2 regions of the Desulfomicrobium aestuarii genome follow, and region 2 is predicted to be linked to the other one. Evidence: predicted binding sites of a transcription regulator. Region 2 holds the regulator's gene; the other holds the start of a gene.
What was found. The regulator sigma-54, encoded in region 2, starts transcription at its own class of promoters, with help from an activator protein. The targets are predictions, from matches to a motif close to CTGGCACGGNNNNTGCTT.
Positions count from the first base shown of each region.

Region 1 (5,070 bases), 890 kb from region 2:
CGCCGTGAGGTTCAGAATCTCCAAGGCCAGACCGCGGGCAATGTTGCCGTCGCCTGCGGCGACAATCTTGTTGCCGTCGACGTTTGCGGCATAGCCGTTGATGCTCGCGGCAGTGATGTTGCCTCCGGCGTCCACCGTGTAGGACACGGAGAAATCTCCGGCGCCGGTGATGCCTTTGACGTAGGAATCGAACTTGAAATTGGAGGATTCCACGGCCTGCCCGTTCACCACCTCCTTGGTGGACGGATAGTAGTCCGCGCTGAAAAGGCGGGCCACGGCGTCGGGGTTCGAGGTCAGGGCGGCGGAGAAGGCGCTTTGGTCCAGCTTCAGAAGTCCGAAGGTGGGCGAGCCTTCGCTGGTGTCCGTGGTGATGCCGATGCTGCCCAGGGAGATGAGGGGGTCCATGTCGTAGTCGAAGCCCACGCCCTTTTCCGCCAGGATGTTCTTGATCTTCTGCTGGATCATCTGCAGCCCGTAGTTGCCCGTCAGCAGGGAGCCGGACACGTTGGCGCCCACCGTCTTGACCTGGGTCTGCTCCTTTATCTGCAGCAGCACCGCGTTGACGGATTCGACGAAGGTCTGGACGTTCAGGATCACGGACTCAGGGTCCAGGCTGGTGGTGAGCGTCGAACTTCCCGTGCTGGTCAGGTTCATGGTCACGCCGGGAATGATGTCGGAGATGGCGTTGCTTGCCCGCTCTATGTACCCGTCCGTGGCTCCCTGCATCTGGGTGAAATGACGGCCTTGCAGATTCTCGATGCTTGTCCCCGGGGAATTGATGATGGAAATCTGGTTGTTCGAGCCGGGCGCTCCGGTCAGGGTGAATTCGAGGCCTTCGGCGGTATCGGCCGCCGAGGCGGTGATGCCTGCGGCCGCGTTGATATTCGCAGCCAGGTCGGCCCAGGTGTCGGAGGCCGAAATAGTTATGGAATGGATGTTGCCCGCATATGCGAATTTGAATGTCCCGCCGCTGGCGGACACTACGTCGGTGGAGGCTGCGCCCGCCACGGTTGCCTTGAGAATGTCCGCAGTCTGGGTTGGGGGGATGATCGGGAAGCCATCCACGCGGAGCTGTGCGTTGCCCGCGTTCTGCGTTTCGATGAACTGACTCTTTCCAAAGTTTGCCAATAAATTCGGAGAAGTCAGAGCGTCGTCGACGATGAAGTCGTTGCCTGCACCCAGGTCCATGCTGCGAATCTGCAGACGGTAGCCGCTGCCGTCGTTGATGACGCTGGCGCGCACGGAGTTGCGGTTGTCCGGGTCGGAATTGATGAGGCTCGCGAACTGGGACAGCGTCGTGGTGGACGTCACGTCCACGGAGACCTGACGGGAGCCGACAGTGAAGGCGAAGGTCCCGGATGCGCCCCCGCTGATGACATCGTCAGTCGAGGAAAAAATTACCGCCCCCATGTGCATGTCGTTGGTCGCCAGGGACACCACGTCGATCTGATGGGAACTTTCTTCCGCAGCGCTGCCGGCCGTAGCGGTCAGGGCCATCGGGTTTGAAGAGGCGACCTGCTTGACGAGAAATTCGTCCGGCGTGTTCATGGAGTCCAAGGTCGTTTTGAGCGAGAGCAGGGAAGTGGACAGGGAGTCGAAGCTTTCGCTCTTGACTTCCCACTGGGCGCGCCAGCTTTCCAGACGTTTGGTGTGCGTCTTTTCGACCTCGATCAGCTTGTCGACCATGGACTCGAAGTCGGTGCCCGAGCCGAGCCCGGTGAAACGTATGGCTCCGGAAGTGAGGGTGGTGGTCAGATCGTCAGCCATGGGGCCTCGCGTGCTTTGGGATGAAGTGCGTCCGCATCCGAGATTAAAGCAAACTCGATGCCATCCCTTTAGGGAAAAAAGGCCGGGCCGCTTCCGCGACCCGGCCGGGAATGCGTCGTCAGCTCAGGGACGTTATCCCTGCATGAGCTGCAGCGCCATCTGCGGCAGGGTGTTGGCCTGGGACAGCATGGCCACCGCCGACTGGGTCAGGATTTGGTTGCGCACGAAGTTGGTCATTTCCGTGGCCACGTCCACGTCGGAGATCCGGGATTCAGCTGCCTGGAGGTTCTCGGCCTGGACCGTCAGATTGGTGATGGTGTTCTCCAGACGGTTCTGCAGGGCGCCCAAGTTGGCGCGGATGTTGTCCTTGGAGGTGATGGCCTTGTTCAGGGCATCGAGAGCCTCCTGGGCACCCTGCTGGGTGGAGATGCTCGCTCCTGCGCCGGTACCGCTGGATATGCCGACACCGAGGGCCGAGGCGGTGGAGTCGCCGATCTTGATGTAATAGTAGTCTTCGGCGCTGTCGTTGGCCGTTCCGAAGTGCACCTTGAGCTTGCCGCTGGACTGCAGGCCGCTACCACTGTGAGTATCGCTCGAAAGGTTGCCGTTCAGCAGGTAGATGCCGTTAAAGTCCGTGGCGTTGGCGATTCGGGTGATTTCCGAGGCCATCTGCTGGTACTCGGAGTCGATGATCAGACGCTGGTCCGAGGTGTAGGTGCCGGTGGCGGCCTGCTCGGCCAGCTCCTTCATGCGGATCAGCTTCTCGTCGATGACCTGGAGGGCGCCGTCGGCGGTCTGGATCATGGAGATGGCGTCGTTGGCGTTTCTCACACCCTGGTTCAGGGACGCGATGTCGGCGCGCATGAGCTCGCGGATGGCGAGACCGGCGGCGTCGTCAGCCGCGGTGGTGATGCGCAGGCCCGAGGACAGGCGGTTCACCGAGGTGGAAAGGTTGCCGTAGGCGCTGGAAAGGTTCCGGGCCGCGGTCATGGCCATCAGGTTGTGGTTGATGATGAGTGACATAGGTAATTCCTCCTTGAAAGATTGTCGGCATCCTTGCCTTTGGATTCGCAGCCTGACGGGGCTGCTTCATTGCTCTTGATGACTGAATCGGCAGGGTGCGGATTTTCTTTAGGGGAAATTTGTCCGACAATTCATGTCGGACAAATCACTCGAAGTCCGGGATGTGACGCCGCGCTTCATCGCAGGGGATGCCGCGGGACTGGGCAATGGCGTCGAGGTTGTCCTCGGCGTCGGATTTGCGCAGGTAGAGGGGCGGTGGCGGGCTGTCGGCGTAGGACGCCGCGCATGCCGCCGCGAGCAGGGCCGTCGGGGCGGGCATGTCCAGGGCGGGCGGCAGGACGGACGCATTTGCCAGTCCCTGCAGTTCGGGGTTCTTGCGCACACCGCTGCCGAGGAGGAAGAGCGGGGCTGGACGGTCGGCGAGCAGGCCCAGCGTCTGGGCGACGCGCGCCGGCCGGACAGGGCCGAGGGGCAGGCCGTTCGAGAACCCCTGCATGTAGACCTGGCCTTTGCGGGCGTAGGTCAGCACCCAGGTTTCCCCGGTGGCGAAATCCGAGGCCTGGGCGGCCAGCAGCTCCAGGTAGGCCAGCCCGGCCATGGGGATGGCGAAGGGCCGGGACAGGCCGTACATGGCCGCGTGGGCGATGCGCAGGCCCGTGAAGGATCCGGGGCCGCGCACGCAGGCGATGCCGGCCAGGTCGCGGGCTGTGGCGCCGCGCACGGCCAGGGCGCACTCCATGGCCGTGGGCAGATGGCGGATGGACTGGCCGGGGCAGAGAATCTCCTCGCTGAAGAGGAGGTTCACGGGCGTGCCCAGAACGACCTGCAGGCGTTCCTCGGCGCAGTTCAGCGCCAGGAAGAGGCTACCTGAAATGGCGGAGGATGTCATTGAAGGTCGCCACGATCATGAGCATGAGCAGGAGCGTCATGCCGATCCTAAGCGCCGCCTGCTGCACCTTGGGGCTCAGGGGGCGGCCGGTGATGGTTTCCAGGAAGAAGAAGAGGATGTGTCCTCCGTCCAGGACCGGGATGGGCAGCAGGTTCAGGATGCCCAGGTTGATGCTGATCAGCGCGGTCAGGGCCAGCAGGTTGACCAGGCCGTTCTGGGCTTCCTTGTGGATCATCTCGGAGATGAGGATGACCCCGCCCATGTCGGTCCATGGGATGACCCGCTCCACCAACTTGACGATGCCCATGATCATGAGCCCGCTGACTTCCCAGATCTGCCGTCCGCCCTGCACCGCCGCGCCCAGGAAGCTCAGTTCCCGGCTGGAGAGTTCGCCGCTCGGGGCGATGCCCATCATGGGCACGACCTTGACCTCGCCGAAGAGGTTGCGCTTCTCCTGCAGCCGCGGGGTCACGTCCAGGGACACGAGCTCGCGGCCGCGGGCCACCGTGACCTGCATGGCGGCGCCGGTGTTGGCTTCGATGCGGCTGACCAGATCGTCCCAAATGGCAATGGGCTGGCCGTCGATCTCGACGATGCGGTCGCCCGGGACGAGACCGGCTTCTTCCGCGGCGCTGGCGTTGGTCACCTGGCCGATGACCGGCAGCATTTCCTGCACGCCCTGGCTGTAGGCCAGGCCCCAGAAGATGAGCCAGGCCAGGAGAAAATTGAAGGCCGGGCCGGCCAGCACGACGAGCATGCGTTGCCAGGGCGGCCGGCGGGAGAAGGACTCCTCCTGCGTGAACCCTTCAGGGAGCTCCGCGTCAGGCGATTCGCCGACCAGCTGCACGTATCCTCCCAAAGGGAACGCGCAGACGCGGTAGTCCGTCTTGCCGCGGGTGAAGCCGAAGAGCCGCGCCCCGAACCCCAGCGAGAAGACGCTCACGCCCATGCCCAGACGTCTGGCCACGGCGAAGTGGCCGAGTTCGTGGAAGAAAATCAGTCCGCCCAGGACAAGCACAACCGCCAGGATGCTGGTCACCATTCCCCTCTTCCCAGGGCCTCTGCGGCCCGTGTTCGTGTCTGCGCGTCGAGGGAGAGAATGTCGTCCAGATCCTGCACGCCGGTCAAGGCTTGCATGGAGAGCATTTCCTCGATGAGCCGGGCGATGCCCGGAAAAGAGATGCGCCCGTCCAGGAAGGCCTGCACGGCCACTTCGTTGGCCGCGTTGAGGACAACGGGACTTCCGGCGGTCAGGGCCTCGCGGGCCAGGCGCAGGCAGGGAAAACGCTCGGGGTCGGGCGCTTCGAAGGTCAGGGTGCCGACCTTGGCCAGGTCCAGCCGCTCCAGGCCGATGTTGAGCCGCTCAGGGTAGCCCAGGCAGTAGCCGATGG
Region 1 covers NZ_AP042427.1:3,608,712-3,613,781, forward strand. Annotated here, with positions in the region: gene fliD (flagellar filament capping protein FliD) at 1-1,767, opposite strand, end outside; gene ACZ5AC_RS16610 (flagellin N-terminal helical domain-containing protein) at 1,900-2,790, opposite strand; gene tsaB (tRNA (adenosine(37)-N6)-threonylcarbamoyltransferase complex dimerization subunit type 1 TsaB) at 2,936-3,679, opposite strand; gene rseP (RIP metalloprotease RseP) at 3,654-4,721, opposite strand; gene dxr (1-deoxy-D-xylulose-5-phosphate reductoisomerase) at 4,715-5,070, opposite strand, start outside.
Region 1: fliD (flagellar filament capping protein FliD) is a predicted target of sigma-54. The motif match lies at 1,814-1,831, and genes of this name have one in related genera.

Region 2 (5,070 bases):
GCGCCCAGAGCATGGCGGCGAAGAGGGGGCGGTGGACGAAGCCCAGGTCAAGGGCGAAGCGGGTCAGCCAGAGCAGGGCAAAAAAAAACCGCCTCCGGCCAGAATGGTGAAGTCGTGAGAGGTGATCATGACGGTTCCGGGTGGTTCATAGGTTGACCTTCGGCGTGGCCGTGGGCACGCAACGGAAATCGATCTCCACTTCGTGGTCCGCGAAATACTTGAGACAGCTGCGGTCGTCGGGCCCCAGGGCGATATGCTCGCAGACCTGCTCCTTGCCCGGCCCGTAATGCAGATTGCCGATGTTGACCTGGGAGAAGGGCAGTCCGGCCATGTGCGCGGATCTGGCATCGGCGCAGGTGGAGAACAGCACCAGGACGTGCTGTGAGACATTCCCCTTGAAGACGCGGCGCAGGACGTCGGGCGTTTCGGCCACGGTGCAGCAGACGAAGGACACGTCGCTCGGGACGGCCAGGCTCATGATCTCCTGCCTGAGGGCGTCGGAGGCCAGGTCGTCGTTGGCCACCACCAGGGTCTTGGCCCTTATGTGCGGCAGCCAGGCCTCGATGACCTGGCCGTGGACCAGCCGGTTGTCGATGCGGAACCAGATCACGCCTAGGCCTCGCCGATCTTTCGGGTCAGAACCTCGCCCGCGAGCACGATGCCCTGGATGCCGGCGTTTTTGGCATTCTGGGCCAGCTGGGTCAGCTCCTGGTCGCGCATGCCGAGGATGCGTAGCAGCATGGGCAGGTTGACCCCGGTCAGGACGTCGACCTTGCCCGGCTGGAGCAGGGACAGGCCGATGTTGGACGGCGTGCCGCCGAACATGTCGGTCAGGATGATCACGCCTTCGCCCGTCTCCATCCGTTTGACGGCGCTTTTCAGGTCCGTCAGCAGGGTGGCCATGTCCACCGCGCCTTCCACCGCTATGTGGGCGCACTGTTCCTGCGGCCCCAAGATGGTCTGGGCAGCCTCCAGCAGATGCTGGCCGAACTGGCCATGGGTCACCAGAATCACTCCAACCATTCTTCCTCCAGAACGCGTTATCCGAGACTGAAATGCCGATGCTCCACAGAGACGGTGTACCCGCGCGCCCTCAGGTGGGCAAGCACGGCCTCTGTCACGGCCACGGAGCGGTGTCTGCCGCCGGTGCAGCCGAAGGCCATGGTCAGGCGGTAGCGCCCTTCCCTGGCGTAGAGGGGCACGGTGAAGTCGAGAAACTCCAGGAGCCTCTTCAGGTACTCCCGGCCGGGTTCGCCGTCCAGGACGTAGCGGGCGATGGCTTCATCCTGTCCGGACAGGGGGCGCAGGTCCTCGACGAAATAGGGGTTTGGCAGGAAACGCAGGTCCATGACCGTGTCGGCCTCGGCCGGGGCCCCGTACTTGAAGCCGAAGGAGATGAGGTGCACGCGCATGCCCTGGCTCAGGCTGGCGATGCTCGCCCACTTGTCCTGGATGACGCGGCGCAGGTCGTGGACCGAGTAGTGGGACGTGTCGACGACCAGGTCGGCCTGGTTACGGATGGGCTCCAGGATCTCCCGTTCCCGGTCCAGGGCCGCTTCCAGGCCCAGGTTGCCCGTGGCCAGGGGGTGGGGTCGGCGCGTGGTGGCGTACCTGCGCAGCAGGACCTGGTCCGAGGAGTCCGTGAAGATGATGGTCGGGCGCACCGACAGCTTCTCCATGTCCTGCAACACTTCCCGCCACTGCCCGGCGAAGTCGGGCTGGCGCAGGTCCATGCCCATGGCCAGGCCCGGGTAGTCCGTGGACGAGGACGAGAAGAACAGCTCGATCAGGGCCGGGGCCATGCGGGCCGGCAGGCCATCCACGCAGAAGAAGCCCATGTCCTCGAAGACGCGCAGGGCCGTGCTCTTGCCCGAGCCCGACATGCCCGAGACGATGACGACGTTTTTCGGTGCGTTGCGCATTTCCATGGCGGGGGTTCCTTGCACAGGCTTCAGACGGACTGCAGCAGCCGCCACAGCCCGTCGCCGCCTTCCGCGTCGGCGAAGGCCTGGCGGAAGGCGTTGTCCTTGAGCAGGCGCGAGATGGTGGCCAGGATCTTCAGATGCAGGCCCACCACGCTGGAGGGGGCCAGGACCGTGAAGAAGATGGTGGCCGGCTTGTGGTCCAGGCTGGCGAAATCGACGCCTTCGCGGCTGCGTCCCACGATGACCATGACCTGGTCGAGGCTGTCCAGCTTTCCGTGAGGGATGGCGATGCCGTCTCCGATGCCCGTGGTGCCCAGCATTTCCCTGTCCAGGAGCACCTGGGCCACCCGCACGGGGTCAACGCCCGGGAATTTGCCCGGGAGCGGGGAAACGAGTTCGGCCAGGACCTCCTTCTTGGTCCTGGCCGAAAGGTCGGAGATGATCAGGTCTTTATCCAGGTATTCGGCAAGCTTCATGCCCTTATACCCCAGGGTCGATGAGGCCGAAGTCGCCGGTCTTGCGGCGGTAGATGACGTTGACGCGTTCGTTCTCGGCGTTCAGGAAGACGAGGAACTCGTTCTCCGTCTTGCCGAGCTGCATGGCGGCCTCTTCGACGACCATGGGCTTGGGCTCGAAGTGGTCGGTCTGCTGGATGCTCTGCCTGCGCTTGCCCGTGGTGTCCTCGTCGAAGCTGATGACGTCCATGCGCACGGTGTCGCCGCCGGCCTTGCGCTTGCTCTTGTCCTTGTCGCGGACCTTGCGCATCTGGGCCTCGAGCTTGTCCCACACCATGTCGACGGTGGAGTACATGTCCTCGCTGTCCTCGCGGGCGGAGATGTGCACGTTCTTGCCGGTCAGGACGACGTCGGCGATATGGCGGAATTTCTCGACTTCGAGGTTGACCTGCAGTTCGGCGTCAGGGGTGCCGGCCATGAACTTGCCGAGCTTGCCGAAACGGTCCTTGGCGTACTTGCGCAGGTGGTCGGAAGGGTCGAAGTTCTTGAAGTTGAAGACTATCCTCATGGAATCCTCCTCGTCAGTTGAGGGTCAACCCCGCGTCTTCCCGGAAGGGCGGCGAGGGGTGGAATATCAAAACACCTGCTTGCGCTTGGATGACGACTCGATGCCCAGGACGGCGCGGTATTTGGCCACCGTGCGGCGGGCGATGTTGACATCCAGCGTTTCCTTCAGCACCGCGGCGATCTTCTCGTCGCTGTAGGGGTGCTTGGGGTCTTCCTCGCTGACCATCTTCTTGATGATGGCCTTGACGGACTCGGAGCCCACCTGGGTGCCGTCGTCCATCTCCAGCGCGGAATTGAAGAAAAATTTCAGTTCGAAGATGCCGTGCGGGGTGGCCACGTACTTGCTCGTGGTGATGCGGCTGACCGTGGACTCGTGCATCTCGATGTCGTCGGCCACGTCCTTGAGTATGAGGGGCTTGAGCTTGGTCACGCCGTGCTCGAAGAAGCCCCGCTGAAACCGCACGATGCTCTCGACCACCTTATACAGGGTTCTCTGCCTTTGGTGCAAGCTCTTCATGAGCCACATGGCCGAACGCATCTTGTCGTGGAGGTACTCCCGGTCCGGGCCCTTCACGGCCAGGCTCGTGTCGTCCATGTAGTAGGGGCTCAGCTGCAGCTTGGGCAGGCCGTCGTCGTTCATGACGATGACGAAATCGCTTTCGTACTCGTACACGAAGACGTCGGGGCTGACGAAGACGGTGTTGTCGCTGCCGTAGCTCGCGCCGGGCATGGGGTCCAGGGTCTGGATGATGTCAAGGTAGGCCTTCAGGTCCTCCATCTGGATCTTGAACTTGCGCAGGAGCGGCTTGTAGCGGCGCTTCTCGATATCCTCCAGATGCTCGTCCACCAGTGAAACGAGGATGGGGTCGTCCTGGCCCAGGACCTCCAACTGGATGAGCAGGCACTCCTTGGGGGAACGGGCGGCCACGCCCACGGGGTCGAAGCGCTGCAGGCGGTGCAGGACGGACTGGACCAGGGCCAGGGGCGAAAGGGTCTCGGAGGCGATCTCCTCGGCGCTGGTCGTCAGGTAGCCCAGGGAGTCCAGGTTGCCGATGATGGCCTCGCCGATGGCCTCCTCCTCTTCGGTGATGTTGGAGAGGCAGAGCTGCCACAGGAGGTGGCCTTCCAGGGAGGGCTTGCCCGAGAGCCTGGCCTCGTAAGACATCATCTCCTCGAGGGCCTCGGTCTCCTTGAACTGCACCTGCTTGGTCGTGCTCGAAAAGTCGCCGAGGTAGTTCTCCCAGTCGGCGTTGCGCATGAGCTCGGCGTCGTCGAAGGACACGTCGGCCCGTTGCTCCACGGGCGGGGCCTGGGATTCGACCTCCTCGGAGATCTCCCGCGGCGCTTCCTCAAGCATCGGATTTTCCAGCAGTTCCTGCTGGACGGCTTCGAGGAGCTCGAATCGGGAGAGCTGAAGCAGCTTGATGGCCTGCTGCAGCTGCGGGGTCATGACCAGCTGCTGCGTCAGCTTGAGGTTCTGTCGGAGTTCAAGGCCCATAGTGTCTCTGTCGTCCCAGCGTAAGATGCAGTGTTGTCGTCGGCGGATTCATCCAGCAAAGACTTTGCCACAGAAGGCAGGTCGTGGCAATCCTTGGGAAATCGGCACCCCGCTAAAGGCTGAAACCCTCGCCGAGATAGACCTTGCGCGCCCCGGGGTCGGCGACGATCTCGTCGGGGCTGCCGCTCAGGATGATGCGGCCGTCGTACACTAGGTAGGCGCGGTCGCAGATCTGCAGGGTCTCGCGCACGTTGTGGTCGGAGATGAGCACGCCGATGCCCTTGGCCTTGAGGCCCTCGATGATGGTCTGGATGTCGTCCACGGCCAGGGGGTCGATGCCGGCGAAGGGTTCGTCCAGCAGGATGAACTTCGGGTCGCGGATCAGGGCGCGGGCGATCTCGAGCCTGCGGCGCTCGCCGCCGGACAGGTAGGCCGCCAGCTGGTCCTGCAGGCGGGTGATGCCGAGCTCGTCCAGGAGCCTGTCGGCCGTGCGCTTCTGCTCCTCGGCCGAGAGGCCGGAGTATTCCAGGATGAGCTGCAGATTCTGGCGCACGGTCAGCTTGCGGAAGATGGAGCTTTCCTGGGGCAGGTAGCTCATGCCCAGGCGGGCGCGCTTGTGCAGGGG
Region 2 covers NZ_AP042427.1:2,723,339-2,728,408, reverse strand. Annotated here, with positions in the region: gene ACZ5AC_RS12375 (hypothetical protein) at 1-13, opposite strand, end outside; gene ACZ5AC_RS12370 (PTS sugar transporter subunit IIB) at 146-610, opposite strand; gene ACZ5AC_RS12365 (PTS sugar transporter subunit IIA) at 613-1,023, opposite strand; gene rapZ (RNase adapter RapZ) at 1,041-1,928, opposite strand; gene ACZ5AC_RS12355 (PTS sugar transporter subunit IIA) at 1,952-2,401, opposite strand; gene hpf (ribosome hibernation-promoting factor, HPF/YfiA family) at 2,406-2,948, opposite strand; gene rpoN (RNA polymerase factor sigma-54) at 3,015-4,445, opposite strand; gene lptB (LPS export ABC transporter ATP-binding protein) at 4,558-5,070, opposite strand, start outside.